One region of the Pseudomonas asiatica genome, then DNA from elsewhere that is predicted to be linked to it. Evidence: predicted binding sites of a transcription regulator. Region 1 holds the regulator's gene; each other region holds the start of a gene.
The links. Region 1 encodes sigma-54, which starts transcription at its own class of promoters, with help from an activator protein. Its sites were predicted from a motif close to ANTGGCATNNANNTTGCTNT; they were not measured.
Positions count from the first base shown of each region.

Region 2: the regulator sigma-54 is predicted to act here: its motif matches at 4,182-4,201, upstream of glnA (type I glutamate--ammonia ligase).
Region 3: the regulator sigma-54 is predicted to act here: its motif matches at 2,657-2,676, upstream of nirB (nitrite reductase large subunit NirB).

Region 1 covers NZ_CP157874.1:1,043,152-1,049,689, forward strand. The annotation lists gene ABNP31_RS04790 (superoxide dismutase) at 1-581, shown strand, start outside; gene ABNP31_RS04795 (HPr family phosphocarrier protein) at 946-1,218, opposite strand; gene rapZ (RNase adapter RapZ) at 1,238-2,092, opposite strand; gene ptsN (PTS IIA-like nitrogen regulatory protein PtsN) at 2,095-2,559, opposite strand; gene hpf (ribosome hibernation-promoting factor, HPF/YfiA family) at 2,572-2,880, opposite strand; gene ABNP31_RS04815 (RNA polymerase factor sigma-54) at 2,960-4,453, opposite strand; gene lptB (LPS export ABC transporter ATP-binding protein) at 4,629-5,354, opposite strand; gene lptA (lipopolysaccharide transport periplasmic protein LptA) at 5,355-5,879, opposite strand; gene lptC (LPS export ABC transporter periplasmic protein LptC) at 5,866-6,438, opposite strand; gene ABNP31_RS04835 (KdsC family phosphatase) at 6,447-6,538, opposite strand, start outside.
Region 2 covers NZ_CP157874.1:5,461,962-5,468,499, reverse strand. The annotation lists gene ntrC (nitrogen regulation protein NR(I)) at 1-706, opposite strand, end outside; gene glnL (nitrogen regulation protein NR(II)) at 703-1,788, opposite strand; gene ABNP31_RS24370 (cupin domain-containing protein) at 2,061-2,504, opposite strand; gene glnA (type I glutamate--ammonia ligase) at 2,678-4,084, opposite strand; gene thiI (tRNA uracil 4-sulfurtransferase ThiI) at 4,555-6,009, shown strand; gene typA (translational GTPase TypA) at 6,137-6,538, shown strand, end outside.
Region 3 covers NZ_CP157874.1:1,372,267-1,378,804, reverse strand. The annotation lists gene nirB (nitrite reductase large subunit NirB) at 1-2,530, opposite strand, end outside; gene ABNP31_RS06320 (bifunctional nitrate reductase/sulfite reductase flavoprotein subunit alpha) at 2,836-6,538, opposite strand, start outside.

The sequences.
Region 1 (6,538 bases):
CCTACGCTGCGCTGGAACCGCACATCGACGCGCAGACCATGGAAATCCACCACACCAAGCACCACCAGACCTACGTCAATGGCCTCAACGCCGCCATCGAAGGCACCGAGTGGGCTGAGTGGCCGGTGGAAAAACTGCTCGGCGCGGTCGGGCAACTGCCGGAAAACCTGCGTGGTGCGGTGACCAACCATGGCGGCGGGCACGCCAACCACAGCCTGTTCTGGACCGTGATGTCACCGCAGGGCGGGGGAGAGCCGCATGGCGCTCTGGCGCAGGCCATCGACGCCCAACTGGGCGGCTTCGATGCCTTCAAGGAGGCCTTCACCAAGGCTGCGCTGACCCGCTTCGGCAGTGGCTGGGCCTGGCTCAGCGTGACCCCGCAGAAAACCCTGGTAGTGGAAAGCAGCGGCAACCAGGACAGCCCGCTGATGCACGGCAACACGCCAATCCTCGGCCTGGACGTGTGGGAGCATGCCTACTACCTGAAGTACCAGAACCGTCGTCCGGAATACATCGGTGCTTTCTACAACGTCATTGACTGGGCGGAAGTGGAGCGCCGCTACCTCGAAACCCTGAAATGAGTCTCCCCGGTATGCGCTCCCAGATGATGTCCGTCAGCCGTGTGCGCCTGTTTCGCCTGTTTCGCCTGACGCTTGGGACTTTGCTGTTGCTGGCAGGCACTGCATTGCTATTGGCGCGCGGCTTCGCCTGGTTGGACCTGGCCTGGCCAGCTTGGGGGTGTGCATCGGTTTGCGCCGGATGATGGGGTGTTCACCGGTTTCGCTGTGGGAGCGGCACATGACTCATTGAATTAGCGGGGACTCTGTGGGAGCGGCTTTAGCCGCGAACACCGGCGTAGCCGGTGCCATGCACCGCGTTGGGTTCTTCGCGGCTAAAGCCGCTCCCACAGGGTACGCGTACCGCTTGCGAATGAGCCAGCGAAATTCATTCGCCTTCGTCGAAGAAGTTGTTGATCAGCTCGACCAGCGCATCCATGGCATCAACGTCCTGCTCGCCTTCGGTATGCAGGTGCACCTGGGTGCCTTTGCCGGCCGCCAGCATCATCACCGCCATGATGCTCTTGCCATCCACCAGCTTGTCCGGCGCACGGCCAACCCTGACCTGGCAGGGGAAGCGGCCGGCAACGCCGACGAACTTGGCTGCCGCCCGGGCATGCAGACCCAGCTTGTTGATGATGGTGATTTCACGGGCGGGCATCGTGGGGCGGATCCTTGGGCTAGAGGTCGCGGTGGCGGACCTGGACGTTTTTCAGGGATTGCTGCAGCAGCTGGCCAAGGCGTTCGGTGATGTACACCGAGCGGTGGTGACCGCCGGTGCAGCCAATGGCAATGGTGACGTAGGCACGGTTGCTGGCGGCGAAGCGGGGCAGCCACTTGAGCAGGTAGCTGGAAATGTCGTTGAACATCTCTTCGACATCCGGCTGTGCGGCCAGGTAGTCGATTACCGGTTGGTCGAGGCCGGAGTGCTCACGCAGCTCAGGCTTCCAGTAGGGGTTGGGCAGGCAGCGCACATCGAACACCAGGTCGGCATCGACCGGCATTCCGCGCTTGAAACCGAACGACTCGACCAGGAACGCGGTGCCAGGCTCGGGCTGGTTGAGCAGGCGCAGCTTGATCGAATCACGCAACTGGTACAGGTTCAGGCTGGTGGTATCGATCTTCAGGTCGGCCAGGTCAGCAATCGGCCCCAGCAATTCGCTTTCCACCCGAATCGCTTCCGCGAGCGAGCGGTTGGCGTTGGTCAGCGGGTGGCGCCGGCGGGTTTCCGAAAAGCGCTTGAGCAGCATGTCTTCGTCGGCATCCAGGTACAGCACGTCGCACTGGATATGCCGGGCGCGGGCTTCTTCGAGCAACTCGGGGAAGCGCGTCAGGTGGCTGGGCAGGTTGCGCGCGTCGATCGACACGGCGACCTTGGGTTGCAGCAACTCGGTATTGATCAGTGCATTTTCCGCCAGCTGTGGCAGCAGCCCGGCGGGCAGGTTGTCAATGCAGTAGAAACCGTTGTCTTCCAGGACATCGAGGGCGGTGCTCTTGCCGGAGCCGGACCGGCCGCTGACGATGATCAGGCGCATGTTCAGTGCTCGTTCTGTACGTCCAGGACAACCTGGAACAGGGCCTCGCTGCTGGTGGCCGCACGCAGGCGATCACGGACCTCCTTGCGATCGAGCATGCTGGCAATCTGGCGCAGCAGTTCCAGATGGGCATCGGTGGCGGCTTCAGGCACCAGCAGGACGAACAGCAGGTCCACCGGCGCGCCATCGATGGCGTCGTAGTCGATAGGGGCTTCCAGGTGCAGCAGGGCGCTGACCGGAGCGGAACATCCTTCAAGCCGGCAGTGCGGGATGGCGATGCCGTTGCCGAAACCGGTCGAACCGAGTTTTTCCCGGGCGACCAGTTTTTCGAAGACGTCTTGCATCTCCAGTTCGGGCACTTGTTCGGCGATGACGGTGGCGACCTTTTCCAGGGCGCGCTTCTTGCTGCCGCCCGGCACGTTCACGAGGGAACGGCCGGGGGTCAGGATGGTTTCAAGTCGGATCATGGATGAGGGGGATCAGCGGGCAGCTGCACCTTGCAGCAGGCTTTGCTGTTTTTCCTTGTGTTTTTTCAGTTGGCGGTCGAGCTTGTCGGCCAAGGCGTCGATCGCTGCATACATGTCTTCGTGTTCGGCGTTGGCAACCACTTCGCCGCCGGGAATCTGCAAGGTCGCCTCGACCTTCTGCTGCAGCTTCTCGACTTTCATGATGACCTGCACGTTGGTGATCTTGTCGAAGTGACTTTCCACGCGAGCGAGCTTTTCAAGCACATAATCGCGCAGTGGCTGGGTGACTTCTACATGCTGTCCACTGATATTGACTTGCATACAGCTTCTCCTTTGTTGCCCGTGCATAAAGAGGCAGGTCTTGCACCTGCCCCACAAACGCTGTGGCACATCTCAGGGGCTACATCAGTCGCTTGCGCTCGCTCGACGGTGCGATGCCGAGGGACTCGCGGTACTTGGCGACGGTGCGACGGGCTACCTGGATGCCTTGTGCCTCCAGTAAACCAGCGATCTTGCTGTCACTCAATGGCTTTTTCTGATTTTCCGCCGCAACCAGTTTCTTGATGATCGCGCGGATCGCCGTAGACGAGCATTCTCCGCCTTCGGAGGTGCTGACGTGGCTTGAGAAAAAGTATTTCAGTTCGTAGATGCCACGCGGGGTGTGCATGTATTTCTGCGTGGTTACCCGCGAAATGGTCGACTCGTGCATGCCCACCGCTTCGGCGATGTCATGCAGTACCAGCGGCTTCATCGCTTCGTCGCCGTGGTCGAGGAAGCCGCGCTGGTGCTCGACGATCTGCGTGGCCACCTTCATCAGGGTTTCGTTGCGGCTTTGCAGGCTCTTGATGAACCAGCGCGCTTCCTGCAGCTGGTTGCGCATGAAGGTGTTGTCGGCGCTGGTGTCGGCCCGGCGCACAAACCCGGCGTACTGCGGGTTGACGCGCAGGCGCGGAATGGCCTCCTGGTTCAGCTCCACCAGCCAGCGGTCGCTGTCCTTGCGCACGATGACGTCGGGCACCACGTACTCGGGCTCGCTGGACTCGATCTGCGAGCCGGGGCGCGGGTTGAGGCTTTGTACCAGCTCGATGACCTGGCGCAGCTCGTCTTCCTTGATTTTCATGCGACGCATCAGCTGGCTGTAGTCACGGCTGCCGAGCAGGTCGATGAAGTCGGTGACCAGGCGCTTGGCTTCGGCCATCCACGGGGTGCTGGCGGGCAGTTGGCGTAGTTGCAGCAACAGGCATTCGCCCAGGGTACGGGCGGCAACGCCGGCTGGCTCGAACTGCTGGATGCGGTGCAGCACCGCTTCGACCTCGTCCAGCTCGATATCCAGCTCCGGGTCGAAACCGGCGCAGATCTCCTCGAGGGTGTCTTCCAGGTAGCCCTGGCCGTTGATGCTGTCGATCAGGGTGACGGCGATCAGGCGGTCGGTGTCGGACATCGGAGCCAGGTTCAGTTGCCACAACAGGTGGCTTTGCAGGCTTTCGCCGGCCGATGTGCGGGTGGTGAAGTCCCACTCGTCGTCGTCGTTGCTCGGCAGGCTGCTGGCACTGGTCTGGTAGATGTCTTCCCAGGCGGTGTCGACCGGCAGTTCGTTGGGGATGCGCTCGCTCCACTCACCGTCTTCCAGGGTGTCGGCACTGGTAGTGCTTTCCTGGAAGCTGTTGTCCTGGACTTCGGCGGCCGGCTTGTTCTCGGCGTTGTCCGCCATCGGGTCGCTGTTGTCGAAGTCGTCGCCGTCTTCCTGACGTTCGAGCATCGGGTTCGACTCCAGCGCTTCCTGGATTTCCTGTTGGAGGTCCAGGGTGGAGAGCTGGAGCAGGCGGATGGCCTGTTGCAACTGCGGTGTCATCGTCAGTTGCTGGCCCATTTTTAGGACGAGCGATGGTTTCATGGCTGGGGCTTAATACCTTGTTCGCCGGCGCGCATGCGCCATCCACTACACGAGGGCGCCGGGGCGCCAGATCAAGCAAGTTTTATGCCTTAAATTGTAGCGTTTGCCTAGAGCACCGTAACACTTTACCCCGGGTTTCAGGGCGATTTGCCAGTACTCCAGGCGCGTGCCGGGCTCAGAGCCGGAACTCGTGGCCCAGATAAACCTCTTTGACCAGGTCGTTGGCCAGGATGGTTTCGGCGTCGCCTTCGGCGATCAGCCGGCCATCGTTGACGATATAGGCGGTTTCGCAGATATCCAGGGTCTCACGCACGTTGTGGTCGGTGATCAGTACACCGATACCCTTGGCCTTGAGGTGATGGATGATCTGCTTGATGTCGCCGACCGAAATCGGGTCGACACCGGCAAACGGTTCGTCCAGCAGGATGAACTTGGGTGCGGTCGCCAGCGCGCGGGCAATTTCCACGCGGCGGCGCTCACCACCGGACAGGCTCATGCCGAGGTTGTCGCGAATGTGGCTGATGTGGAACTCCTGCAGCAGGCTTTCCAGCTCTTTGCGCCGGCCGTCGCGATCGAGTTCCTTGCGGGTCTCGAGGATGGCCATGATGTTGTCGGCCACCGACAGCTTGCGGAAGATCGAGGCTTCCTGCGGCAGGTAGCCGATGCCGGCGCGGGCGCGACCGTGCATGGGCTGGTGGCTGACATCGAGGTTGTCGATCAGCACGCGCCCCTGATCGGCCTGGACCAGGCCGACGATCATGTAGAAGCAGGTGGTCTTGCCGGCGCCGTTGGGGCCGAGCAGGCCGACGATCTGGCCGCTGTCGATCGACAGGCTGACGTCACGTACGACTTGCCGCCCCTTGTAGCTCTTGGCCAGGTGCTGGGCTTTGAGGGTTGCCATTTACTCGGCCTTCTTCTTGGGCTGGATCACCATGTCGATACGCTGACGCGGCGAGGTCACGTTGCCACCGCGACCGGCGGTTGCCACCTGGGTCTGGGTGTTGTAGACGATCTTCTCGCCTTCGGTGGTGTTGCCTTCGTTCTCGACCTTGGCGCGGTCGGTGAGGATCACCATGTCCTTCTGCGACTGGTACTGGATGGTCACCGCCCAGCCTTTCATCTTGTCTGGCTTGGCTGCGCTCTGCTGCTGCTCGAAGTAGGCCAGGTTGCCCACCGAGGTCACCACGTCGATGTCGCCGGAGGCGGAGCGGGTGATGGTCACGGTGTTGCCTTTGATCATCATCGAACCCTGGGTGATGATCACGTCGCCGGTGTAGGTGGCCACGCCCTGCTTGTCGTCCAGGTGGGCGTTGTCGGCCTGGATGCGGATAGGCTGGTCACGGTCGTTCGGCAGGGCGAGGGCGCTCGCGCTTCCCAGTGCTGCGCTCAGGCTGAGCAAAAGGGGGAGGGTTTTAACGAGCCTCATACTGTCCTCTTACGTTAGAGAGCAAGTCCATCTTGCCTTCTTTCAAATACGCTTTCATTCCTTTGCCCGTAGTTGTGCCACCGGCGCCGTCGATTCTAACGGCTTGCTCGGTCTGCGCATATTGCTTCTGCGGGAACACGGTCATGCGTGAGCTGGTAATGATCATTTCGCGCTGCTTTTCGTCGGTGCGGGCGACCCGTACGTTGTCGATCAGTTCGACTTCGCTGCCGTCCGGGTTGACTTCGGCGCGGGTGCTCTGCACATGCCACGGGTATTCGGTACCGCGGTACAGGTGCAGGTCCGGCGTGGTCAGCAGGGTGATTTCGCTGGCCTTGAGGTGTTCGACCTTGTCGGCGGTCATTTCGTACTGCAATTTGCCGTCGGGCAGGAACTGCACGCTGTGGGCGTTGACCGCGTAGTAGTCGATGGCGCTTTCGTCGACCTGGGTCACCGGCTTGTCGAGGAAGCTTTCCGGGCTGACATTCCAGTAGCCGATCGCCACCAGCAGGGCGGCGATCACTGCGAGCAGCGCAATGTTGCGGGCTTTCTTGCTGAGCATGGGCAGCCTTACAGGTAGTTGGCGTTGGCAGCGTCCAGGGTGCCCTGGGCCTGCATGATCAGTTCGCAGAATTCACGGGCCGCGCCTTCGCCGCCACGTG
Region 2 (6,538 bases), 1.4 Mb from region 1:
TGCCGCCGTCGGCCTGCTCGAAGCGCCCTCGGCGCAGGTTGGCGGCGCCGGTGAAGGCGCCCTTTTCATGGCCGAACAGCTCGGACTCCATCAGGTCCTTGGGGATGGCTGCCATGTTCAGTGCGATGAACGGTGAGGCCGCACGCGGGCTGTGGCGGTGCAGGGCGTGGGCCACCAGCTCCTTGCCGGTACCGGACTCACCGTTGATCAGCACGGTGATGTTGGAGTGGCTGAGGCGGCCGATGGCGCGGAACACCTCCTGCATTGCCGGTGCTTCACCGATGATTTCCGGGGTGCGCGCCAGGCTCTGCGGCACATCCAGCCCTTGTTGCTCCTGGGCGTGCTGGTTAGCGCGCTTGACCAGCGAGACCGCCTCGTCCACATCGAATGGCTTGGGCAGGTACTCGAATGCACCGCCCTGGTACGACGCAACGGCGCTGTCCAGGTCGGAGTGGGCGGTCATGATGATGACCGGCAGGCGCGGGTGCTGCTCACGGATCTGTGCCAGCAGGTCGAGGCCGCTGGTGCCCGGCATGCGGATGTCGGAAATGATCACGTCCGGTTGCTGGCGTGCCAGGCGGCCCATCACGCCATCGGCGCTGTCGAAGCTCTGGGTGGTCATGCCTTCCTGTTGCAGGGCTTTTTCCAGGACCCAGCGGATGGAGCGATCATCGTCGACGATCCATACGGTTTCACTTCGGCTCATGAGGCGGTGGCTCCTTGTTCCAGGGGCAGGTAGATCGAGAAGGCGGTGTGGCCTGCATGGCTTTCACACTCGATCAGGCCCTGGTGCTGGCTGATGATGTTCTGGGTGATGGCCAGGCCCAGCCCGGTACCGTCCGGGCGGCCGCTGACCATGGGATAGAAGAGGGTGTCCTGCAGTTCCGGCGGGATGCCCGGGCCGTTGTCGATGATCTCGACCCGCGCCACCAGGCGATGGCGCACGTGGCCGATGGTGAACTGGCGCAGGGCACGGCTGCGCAGGGTGATGCGGCCCAGGCGCAGTTCGTTCTGCGAACTGATCGCCTGCATGGCATTGCGCACGATGTTGAGCACGGCCTGGATCATCTGCTCGCGGTCGATCAACACATCCGGCAGGCTGGGGTCATAGTCGCGCACCAAAGTGATGCAGCCCTGGCTTTCGGCCTCTACCAAGCTGCAGACCCGCTCCAGCACTTCGTGGATGTTGGTCATGGCCAGCGACGGCAGCTTGTTCGAACCGAGCATGCGGTCGACCAGGTTACGCAGGCGGTCGGCTTCCTCGATGATCACGTTGGTATAGTCACGCAGGCCTTCTTCAGGCAGTTCGCGGGCCAGCAGCTGGGCTGCGCCGCGGATGCCGCCAAGGGGGTTCTTGATTTCGTGGGCCAGGCCGCGCACCAGCATCTTGGTGGTTTCCTGCTTGCTCAGCTGGGCCTCTTCCTTGGTAATGCGCAGCAGCCGGTCGCGTGGGTGCACCTCCAGCAGCAGCAGGGTCTGGCCCTGGTGCAGGATCGGCGTTACCGCGTAGTCGACGGTGATGGCCTGCCCGGTCAGCGAGGTGAGCTGCGCTTCGCGCTTGGTGAACGGGTGCGCCTGCTCGACCGCCTGGCGCAGCGAGCTGAGCGCCTCGGTCGACTCGGTGAACAGTTCGCTGATGAACTGCCCATGGCTGCGCTGGCCACTGACCGCCAGGAGCATTTCCGCGGCCGGGTTCATGTACTCCAGGCGCAGCTCGGCGTTGAGCAGCAGCGTGGCGGTGGTCAGGTTGTCCAGAAGCAGACGGTGCTGGGCATCGCTGATGGTCATAGGGCGTCGTCGACCTCTTTTGGCGCGTGTCGGGCATGGGCGCGGCCATGGTCGGGCGCGCGGTGGATCCGCTGATTCCAGTCTTTGGGCAAAAAATGCAAGAACCAAACCAAGGCTCCGAAAAGAAGCGGAATTTGCCGATAAAGCCCTGAAAACGGGAAAAACCGCACCAGAATGAACTGATTAAACGGTTCATGTGATCGCTTTTGGGGTGCATTCGGGGGCGTTAGCTCTCAGAATGCACCAATATGGAGCATAGGTGGTTTCAGGGTTTATCGCACAGTTGGCGGGCATTCGGCTTCTGGCGTTGAAAACGCCAGGTCTTCATTGCTTGCGTGGAACACCATGACAGTGGCGGGCTGCGCGGTGGTGTGCCCGCGGTGCACTTCCCCTTGAAGTTCTGCCAGCGTCTGGCCTGCAACCAGGCTTGTGCGCTTGCCGTCGCGGGTTTCCACCTCAAGTCTGCCCTCCGCCAGATAGCCCAGATTGAGGGCCTGATGGCAGTGCCAGCCGAGGGTTGTGTGGGCGGGGATGCTGACTTTCACCAGCGACAGCACTGGTCGTCCTTCGGGGTAATCGCGATAGGGGGTGCCGTCCCAACTGCCGGTGGCGCGGTGAAGCACCTGTGACGTTGCCTGGCCTGGCGCGGTGCCGTTGCTGGCGCAGCCGGCGAGGAGGGCGGATACGGTAATCATTGCAGGTAGAAGTTTGCGCATGGCGTGATGTCCGTCGACTGAAGGGACGCCTACCCTGCGTGCTGAAGGGGCGGCGAAATGTCAGCGGCATCTGCTGGTTCTGTATGAAATCGATGAGGCAGCCACGGAAACGAAAACGGCCTCCCGAAGGAGGCCGTTCGTGATCATGTCATCGGCGCCAGGCGCCGATCAGATCAGCAGCTGTAGTACAGCTCGTATTCCAGCGGGTGAACGAAGGTGCGGACCTTGATTTCTTCTTCGCTCTTCAGCTCGATGAAGGCATCGATGAAGTCGTCGGAGAACACGCCGCCCTTGGTCAGGAACGCACGGCCCTTGTCCAGCTCTTCCAGAGCTTCCTTCAGGCTGCCGCAAACCTGCGGGATGTCCTTGGCCTCTTCAGGCGGCAGGTCGTACAGGTTCTTGTCGGCAGCATCGCCTGGGTGGATCTTGTTCTGGATACCGTCCAGGCCGGCCATCAGCAGGGCCGCGAAGGCCAGGTATGGGTTGGCCGATGGATCCGGGAAGCGAGCTTCGATACGGCGGGCTTTCGGGCTGCCGACGTAAGGAATACGGATCGAGGCGGAACGGTTGCGAGCCGAGTAGGCCAGCATTACCGGGGCTTCGAAGCCTGGGACCAGACGCTTGTAGGAGTTGGTCGACGGGTTGGTGAAGCCGTTCAGGGCCTTACCGTGCTTGATGATACCGCCGATGAAGTACAGGGCGGTGTCGGACAGGCCGGCATAGCCTTCACCCGAGAAGGTGTTCTTGCCGTCTTTCCAGATCGACATGTGCACGTGCATGCCCGAGCCGTTGTCGCCGTACAGAGGCTTCGGCATGAAAGTGGCGGTACGGCCGTAGGCGTCGGCAACGTTGTGCACGACGTACTTCAGTGCCTGTACTTCGTCAGCCTTCTTCACCAGGGTGTTGAACTTGACGCCGATTTCGTTCTGGCCGGCAGTCGCCACTTCGTGGTGGTGAACTTCGACGGTCTGACCCATTTCTTCCAGTGCGTTGCACATGGCGGTACGGATTTCGTGGTCGTGGTCGAACGGCGGAACCGGGAAGTAGCCGCCTTTCACGCCTGGACGGTGGCCTTTGTTGCCGCCTTCCACATCAGCGCCGGTCATCCACGAGCCTTGCTCGGAGAAGATCTTGAACATCGAGCCGGAGATGTCCGACTGGAACTTAACTTCGTCGAAGATGAAGAACTCTGGCTCCGGGCCGGCGAATACGGTGTCACCGATGCCGGTGCTCTTCAGGTACTCTTCGGCGCGCTTGGCGATGGCGCGAGGGTCACGATCGTAGCCCTGCATGCTCGACGGGTCGACGATGTCGCAGGTGATGATCAGGGTTGGCTCTTCGGTGAACGGGTCCAGTACGGCAGTTTCGTCGACCGGCATCAGGATCATGTCGGAAGCTTCGATGCCTTTCCAGCCAGCGATGGAGGAACCGTCGAACATCTTGCCGACTTCGAAGAAGTCGTCTTCCAGCGCATCACGCGACGGCATGGTCACGTGGTGCTGAATGCCTTTGGTGTCCGTGAAACGCAGATCAATCCACTTGACGTCATGATCTTTGATGAGTTGAACCGACTTCGACATGTTGTCCTCCGGATGGTCTAGAGCGCGGTGGGCCGCTGCCCTGGAAAAAGGGTGTTGCCGGGCGCGGATAGTCGGCCAAGCTTACCTGCCTCACAAGGGAGCAAATTGCATGCCAGTGCCCGAAAATGGCGAGGGCGGGATAAAAGGGGGCGTTTGCGGGCATTGGGCGCAGAGTTGGCGGGTAAAAATGCACCCTTAAGATGCGAATTTTGGTAGTTGTGCACCAATAGTGTGCATTGCTTGAATTATGTGCTTTCTTTGAGGGCCTCTTTGCGGGCTCGCCCGCTCCCACAGGTAGGGCGTAAGTCTTGAGAGCTGCGGATGGCCTGTGGGAGCTGGCTTGCCGGCGATGAGGCCGGTGCAGGCAATATAAATCCGACCTTCTGTACAAAAGTTGGTCAAATCCTGAGCAATTTCCGCTATAATTCGCGCCCCTCATTTTCGGCAGGCCCTGCGCGCGCTGTTAACCAATGAAACTTATCGTCAAAGTCTTCCCAGAAATCACCATCAAGAGCCGGCCGGTGCGCAAGCGCTTCATCCGCCAGCTCGGCAAGAACATCCGCAACGTGCTCAAGGACCTTGACCCTGAGCTCGTGGTCGATGGTGTCTGGGACAATCTCGAAGTGGTCACCCGCGTCGAAGACGAAAAAGTCCAGCGCGAGATGATCGAGCGCCTCACCTGCACCCCGGGTATCACCCACTTCCTGCAGGTAGAGGAATACCCGCTCGGCGACTTCGACGACATCGTCGCCAAGTGCAAGCAGCACTTCGGTCATCTGCTGGCCGGCAAGCACTTCGCCGTGCGCTGCAAGCGCGGCGGCCACCACGACTTCACCTCGATGGACGTCGACCGTTATGTCGGCAGCCAGTTGCGTCAGCAGTGCGGCGCAGCCGGCATCGAGCTGAAAAACCCGGAAGTGCTGGTGCGCATCGAAATCCGCGACCAGCGCCTGTACGTGATCCACAACCAGCACCAGGGCATCGGCGGCTACCCGCTGGGCGCCCTGGAGCAGACCCTGGTACTGATGTCCGGCGGCTTCGACTCCACCGTGGCGGCCTACCAGATGATGCGCCGTGGCCTGATGACCCACTTCTGCTTCTTCAACCTCGGCGGCCGTGCCCACGAGTTGGGCGTGATGGAAGTGGCCCACTACCTGTGGAAGAAGTTCGGCAGCAGCCAGCGCGTGCTGTTCATCAGCGTGCCGTTCGAGGAAGTGGTCGGCGAGATCCTCAACAAGGTCGACAACAGCTACATGGGTGTGACCCTGAAGCGCATGATGCTGCGCGGTGCCGCGCACATGGCCGACCGCCTGGAGATCGACGCGCTGGTCACCGGCGAGGCGATTTCCCAGGTGTCCAGCCAGACCCTGCCGAACCTGTCGATCATCGACTCGGCCACCGACAAGCTGGTGCTGCGCCCGCTGCTGGCCAGCCACAAGCAGGACATCATCGACCAGGCCTATGCGATCGGCACTGCCGACTTCGCCAAGCACATGCCAGAATACTGCGGCGTGATCTCGGTAAACCCGACCACCCACGCCAAGCGCCACCGCATGGAGCATGAAGAGAAGCAGTTCGACATGGCCGTGCTGGAGCGCGCTCTGGAACGCGCCCGGCTGATCTCCATCGACCATGTGATCGACGAACTGGGCAAGGACATCGAAATCGAGGAAGTGACCGAGGCGCTGCCCGGCCAGATCGTCATCGACATTCGTCACCCCGATGCCCAGGAAGACGAACCTCTGGTGCTCGACGGTATCGAAGTCCAGGCCATGCCGTTCTATGCCATCAACAGCAAGTTCAAGCAGCTGGATGCCAACCGCCAGTACTTGCTGTATTGCGACAAAGGTGTGATGAGCCGTCTGCACGCACACCACCTGCTCAGTGAGGGACATGCCAATGTGCGTGTTTATCGTCCGACATAAGACGCCAGGGCTGTATGGCGGCAGCATCCGCCATCGCCCTCCCGACCATCGGGCCCGCTGAGCCTCAAACCGTACATATTCGCCGCCTACACTGGCGGCAACCGAATCCTCTGATCGAGATACAGTTGTGATCGAAAATCTGCGTAACATCGCCATCATCGCCCACGTTGACCATGGTAAAACCACCCTGGTCGACAAACTCCTGCGCCAGTCCGGCACCCTGGAGCGTAACGAGCTCAACGACGAGCGCGTGATGGACTCCAACGACCAGGAAAAAGAGCGCGGCATTACCATTCTGGCGAAAAACACTGCCATCAACTGGAACGGCTACCACATCAACATCGTCGACACCCCCGGCCACGCCGACTTCGGTGGCGAGGTTGAGCGTGTAATGTCGATGGTCGACTCCGTGCTGCTGCTGGTCGACGCCCAGGACGGCCCGATGCCGCAAACCCGCTTCGTGACCAAGAAGGCTTTCGAAGCTGGCCTGAAGCCGATCGTCGTGATCAACAAGGTTGACCGCCCGGGC
Region 3 (6,538 bases), 330 kb from region 1:
TTGGGATCAGGTGCAGTGGCGCAGCAGGCCGGCGCTGTTCGCGTTCGCGCACGAAGTGCACGTCCGGGTCGGCGCGGCGGTCGTTGACGAAAGTACGGAAGCGCTTGAGCTTCTCGGGGTCGTTGAGGGCGTTGGCCCATTCGCATTCATACTGGTCGACCACATGCTGCATCTGCGCCTCCAGCTCGCTGGCCAGGCCCAGGCTGTCGTCGATGATCACCTGCTTCAGGTAGTCCAGCCCACCTTCCAGGTTCTCGCGCCACACCGAGGTGCGCTGCAGTTTGTCGGCGGTGCGGATGTAGAACATCAGCACGCGGTCGATCAGGCGCACCAGGGTTTCGTCGTCGAGGTCGGTGGCAAACAGTTCGGCATGCCGCGGGCGCATGCCGCCATTGCCGCACACGTACAGGTTCCAGCCCTTGTCGGTGGCGATCACGCCGATGTCCTTGCTCTGTGCCTCGGCGCATTCGCGAGTGCAGCCGGAAACCGCGAACTTGAGCTTGTGCGGGCTGCGCAGGCCTTTGTAGCGGTCTTCCAGGCGCAGGGCCATGCCGACGCTGTCCTGCACGCCGTAACGGCACCAGGTGCTGCCGACGCACGATTTCACCGTGCGGGTCGACTTGCCGTAGGCATGGCCGGTTTCGAAGCCGGCCTCGATCAGCTCGCCCCAGATCAGCGGCAGCTCGTGCAACTGGGCGCCGAACAGGTCGATGCGCTGGCCGCCGGTGATCTTGGTGTACAGGTCGTACTTTTTCGCCACCTGGCCGATCACGATGAGCTTGTCGGGGGTGATCTCACCACCGGGGATGCGCGGCACCACCGAGTACGTGCCGTTCTTCTGCATGTTGGCCATGAAGGTGTCGTTGGTGTCCTGCAGCGGCACCAGCGCCGGGTCCATGATCGGCTGGTTCCAGCACGAGGCGAGGATACTGCCCACCGCCGGCTTGCAGATGTCGCAGCCAACGTGGCCCTTGCCGTGGCGTTCGAGCAGTTCGTTGAAGGTGCGGATACCCTCTACCCGCACCAGCCCGTACAGCTCCTGACGGGTGTAGGCGAAGTGCTCGCACAGGCTCTTGTCCACCGCCACGCCACGGGCGGTCAGCTCGTGCTCGAACACCTGCTTGAGCAGTGCCGCGCAACCACCACAACCGGTGGCGGCCTTGGTGCAGCCCTTGACTGCGGCAAGGTCGCCGCAGCCACTGTCGATGGCGGCGCAGACCGCGCCCTTGCTGACGTTGTGGCACGAGCAGATGGTCGCGCTGTCGGGCAGCGCATCAGCACCCAGGGCCGGTGCGCCGCCTTGCGGCAGGATCAGTGCCGCGGGGTCGGCTGGCAGGGCGATGCCGTTCTGGGCGTACTGCAGCAGGGTGTCGTAGTAGCTGTTGTCGCCCACCAGCACCGCACCGAGCACATGCTTGCCGCTGGCATCCACCACCAGCCGGCGGTAGGCGCTGTTGGCTTCGTCGATGAAGCGGTAGCTGCGTGCGCCCGGGGTGGCGCCATGGGCATCGCCGATGGAGCCGACATCCACGCCCAGCAACTTGAGCTTGGTCGACATGTCGGCACCGGTGAATTCGCCAGCGGCTTCACCCATCAGCAATGCCGCCAGGTTGCGCGCCATGCTGTAGCCCGGGGCGACCAGGCCGAACACGCTGCCGTTCCACGAGGCGCACTCGCCGATGGCAAAGATGCGTGGGTCGCTGCTGCGGCAGTGGTTGTCGATGACCACGCCGCCACGCGCGGCGATGTCCAGGCCACAGGCACGGCCCAGGGCATCCTGCGGGCGGATACCCGCGGAGAACACGATCAGGTCGGTTTCCAGGTGCTCGCCGCCATCGAAGTTCATGCGGTAGCGGTAGTCTTCACCCGCACTGATCGACTGGGTGGCGCGCGACAGATGCACGCCAACGCCCAGCGCTTCGATCTGTGCCTTGAGCGCGGCACCGCCCTCGCCGTCCAGCTGCACCGGCATCAGCCGTGGGGCGAATTCCACCACGTGGGCTTCCAGGCCCAGCGACTTGAGGGCGTTGGCTGCTTCCAGGCCAAGCAGGCCACCACCCACTACCACGCCACGGCGGGCACTGGCTGCGGCAGCGCGGATGCCGTCGAGGTCGTCGAGGGTGCGGTAGACCAGGCGGGCATTGCCGCTGGAACCTTCGATCGGCGGCACGAACGGGTAGGAACCTGTGGCCAGCACCAAGTGATCGTAGCCGTAGCGGCCCTCGGCGGTGACCACTTCGCCGCGCTCACGGTCGATTTCCAGCACCGCTTCGCCGAGGTGCAGGTGCACACCGTTGGTACCGTAGAAGTCCTGCTCGCACAGGGCCAGGGTTTCGGCACAGCTGCCGCCGAAGTACTCGGACAGGTGCACGCGGTCGTAGGCGCGTTGGCGCTCTTCGCCGAACACATGCACTTCGAAGCGCTGCAGGGCGCCGCGGCTGACCAGTTGTTCGACGCAATGGTGGCCGACCATGCCGTTGCCGACGATGACCAGTCGCTCTCGTTGCCCGCTGCTCGCTGTTGCCTTCATAAGCCGATCCTCGATCAAAAAAAAAAGCGCCTGGAGCCGAAGCTCCAGGCGCCTTTGCCTGTATTCATCACGGTAGGGGGCCCGGGTTGATCGCCGTTGATCATTGGGCTTTGTTGTAACCAGGGTAAAGCAGGGAGTGTGCCAACTGGGTTGCCTGTGTCGGCCTCTTCGCGGGTGAACCCGCTCCCACAGGGATCTCCACAATTTTCAGACCTGTGCTGTACCTGTGGGAGCGGGTTTACCCGCGAAGAGGCCGGTACAGGTCATGCACATTCACAGTGCACAACACCCCATCCCGGTGCACATCAATACACATCCCGCCGATACCGCTTGGCCCTGCCCAGCGCTTCGACATAAGCCGCAGCCGCCGCTGCATCCATGCCGCCATGCTCGGCGACGATCGCCCGCAACGCCGCATCCACATCCTTGGCCATGCGCTGTGCATCGCCACACACATAGAAGTACGCCCCCGCCTCCAGCCACTGCCACAACTGCGCGCCCTGTTCGAGCATGCGCTGCTGCACGTAGACCTTCTCGGCCTGGTCGCGCGAGAACGCTGTGTCCAGGCGCAAGTGCCCTGCATCCTGCCAGGCCTGCAGCTGCTCTTGGTAATAGAAATCGGTGGCCGCGTACTGCTCGCCGAAGAACAGCCAGTTGGCCCCTTCCGCCCCACGTGCCTCTCGCTCTTCGAGGAAGGCCCTGAACGGCGCAATGCCGGTGCCGGGGCCGACCATGATCACCGGCACGCTGTCGTCCTCGGGCAGGCGAAAGTGCTTCGACACTTGCGGGAAGATGGCCACCTTCAGCGCCTGCGCACGGTCGGCAAGGAAGCTTGAACACACCCCTTTGCGCGTGCCATAGCGCACCGTGGAAACGGTCAGGTGCACCTGCTGCGGGTGCGCCAGCGGGCTGGAGCTGATCGAATACAGGCGCGGCTGCAACGGCTTGAGCAGCTCCAGCCAGCTGGCCAGCGGCAGCTGCTGGGGGAAGGCGCGCAGCACATCGACCAGTTGCCGCCCCCACAACCAGTCCTGCAGCTCGGCCTTGCACTCGGGCTGCAGCAGGCGCTGCAGGTCCGGGGCATTGCCGGCGAAGGCCTGCAGCTGCTGCGTGGTGACCTTGGCGATCTCCAGGTGCGCTTGCAAGGCTTCGGCCAGCGGCATGGCGGGCTGGCCTTTCAGCTGAACCATGGTCTGGCCATCGAGCCGCATCAGCACCAGCAGCTCGTCGACCAGGGCCGGACAGTTGAGCGGCCACACGCCCAAGGCATCACCGGCGGCATAGGTGAAACCGCTGCCGCTCAGGTCGAACACCAGTTGACGGGTTTCCTTGCTGGCACCCGGGCCGTTGAGCAGGCGGTTTTCCAGCAAGGTGGCAGCCCAGGGTTGCTGCTTGCCATAGGCCGCCACGGGCGCAGGCTCGGTGACCGGTTGCGGTGCAGCGGCGTTGCCTAACGTGGGCAGCAGCGCATCCAGCCAGGCGGCGAAGGCGTCGTCGAAGTCCGGCTCGCAGTCCACCCGCTGCAGCAGGCGCCGCCCACCCAGCTCGGCCAGGCGTTGGTCGAGCTTGCGGCCAAAGCCACAGAACTGGTCGTAACTGGAGTCGCCCAGGGCCAGCACGGCAAAAGGCAGTTCGGCGCAGTGGGCGCCCTCCTCGCCTTGCAAGGCTTGCCAGAATGCCGCTGCGCTGTCGGGCGCGTCGCCATCCCCAAAGGTGCTGGCGATCAGCACCACGCTGGCGGCGCCCTGCAGCTGGCGCGGGCTGACCGCTTCCATGCAACTGAGCTGCACGTCGAGGCCGGCACCGCGCAGGCGCTCGGCACAGCGTTCGGCCAACAGCTCGCCGTTGCCGGTTTGCGAAGCCCACAGCACCTGGTGCCGTGGTGCTATCAACGCCGCATCGGGCAGCACCGCCGGCTGGGCGAACAGCCCGGCCAGCAGGCCATCGACGAACAACCGGCGGTTGGCGGCCAGCGGCGCACTGGCCGGCAGGCAGGGCACGCCCTCGGCGCGGGCCTGGTCCAGGCCCAGCAGGAAGCCTTGCAGGTAATGGCGCTCTTCCTCGGCCAGCACCGGGGCTGGCAGGGTGTCCAGGCCAAGCAGACGGGACAGGGTGGCGGTCGGCATGCGGGCAGGCTCCGGATTGGCAGTGTTCAGATCAAGGGCTTCGATGCGCTCACCGGCAACCCGCTCCAGGGTCACGGCACAATGCTTGAACGCCGGCTGCAGCGACAGCGGGTCGACCGCATCGCAGGTCACGGCGTTGATCGCCAGTTGCTCGCCGATCAGGTCATTCCAGTGGAACGGGGCAAAGCAGTTGCCAGGCATGACCCGGTCGCTGATTCGCGCGGGTAGCACGGCCTGCCCGCGGCGCGAGCGAATGGCCACCTGGTCCTTTTCGGCGATGCCCAGCCGGGCAGCATCGTCGCGGTGGATTTCCACGAAGGGGCCGGGCTCCAGCTTGTTCAGCGCCGGTACCTTGCCGGTCTTCGTCAGGGTGTGCCACTGGTGCTGCACGCGGCCGGTATTCAGCACCATGGGGTAATCGGCATCCGGCAGCTCCGCCGCCGGCAACCAGGGCCGGGCGAAGAAGCGGGCCTTGCCGCTGGCGGTCGGGAAGGCCAGCACCGGGCACTCGCCTTGGGCATCGTGCAACAGCGTCTGGCTGCTGCCGTCGTTGTGGTAGCGCAGCGGGCTGCGCGGGTTGTCGCGGCCTGGGGCGCAGGGCCACTGGTGCGGCTGTTCGCGTAGTTCGGCATAGCCGATGCCCCGCAGGTCGTAGCCGGTGGTTGGGTTGTGAAAGCGGCGGATCTCCTCGTACACCGCCTCGGCATCGGGGTAATCGAAGGCGTCGGCATAGCCCATGGCGCAGGCGACCCGGGCGATGATCTGCCAGTCTGGCAGGCTCTGCCCGGGCGGTTCGACGGCACGTGGCATGAGGGTGAGGTTGCGCTCGCTGTTGATCATCACGCCCTCGCCTTCGGCCCACAGCGCAGCCGGTAGCAGGATGTCGGCGTAGCGGTTGGTCTCGGTGTCGAGGAAGGCATCCTGGGTAATCACCAGTTCGGCCTGGCGCAGGCCGTCGATCACCTGCTGGCGGTTGGCGACACTGGCCACCGGGTTGCTGCAGATGATCCAGCAGGCCTTTACCACGCCGCTTTTCATCTGCTCGAACAGCGCCACCGTGCCCTCGCCGCCTTCGCTGCGCAGGCTGCCCGGGGCCAGTTGCCACTGCTGCTCGACGAAGGCGCGGTCTTGCTCTACCAGCGCCGAGCGCTGGCCTGGCAGGCCGGGGCCCATGTAGCCCATCTCGCGGCCGCCCATGGCATTGGGTTGGCCGGTCAGCGAGAACGGCCCACTGCCGGGGCGGCAGATGGCGCCCGTGGCCAAGTGCAGGTTGCAGATCGCATTGGTGTGCCAGGTGCCGTGGATGCTCTGATTCAGGCCCATGGTCCAGCAGCTCATCCAGTTGCTGGCGCCGCCGATCCATTCGGCGGCCTTGATGATGTCGGCCTCGGCCAGCCCGGTGATGGCAGCCACCCGGTCAGGGGTGTAGTCATCGAGAAAGGCCGGCAGTTCGTCCCAGCCTTCGGTGTGGAGGGCGATGAAGTCGGGGTCGGTGTGGCCGTTACGCAGCAGCAGGTGCAGCAGGCCATTGAGCAAGGCCATGTCGCTGCCGGGACGCACCTGCAGGAACAGGTCGGCCTTGTCGGCAGTGGCGCTGCGCCGTGGGTCGACGACGATCAGCTTGGCACCCGCCTTGACCCGGTCGAGCAGGCGCAGGAACAGGATCGGGTGACAGTCGGCCATGTTGGCGCCGATCACCAGGAATACGTCGGCGTGCTCGAAGTCCTGGTAGCTGCCGGGCGGGCCGTCGGCACCGAGCGACAGCTTGTAGCCGCTGCCGGCACTGGCCATGCACAGGCGCGAGTTGGACTCGATGTGGCGGGTGCGGATAAAGCCCTTGGCCAGCTTGTTGGCCAGGTACTGGGCCTCCAGCGACATCTGC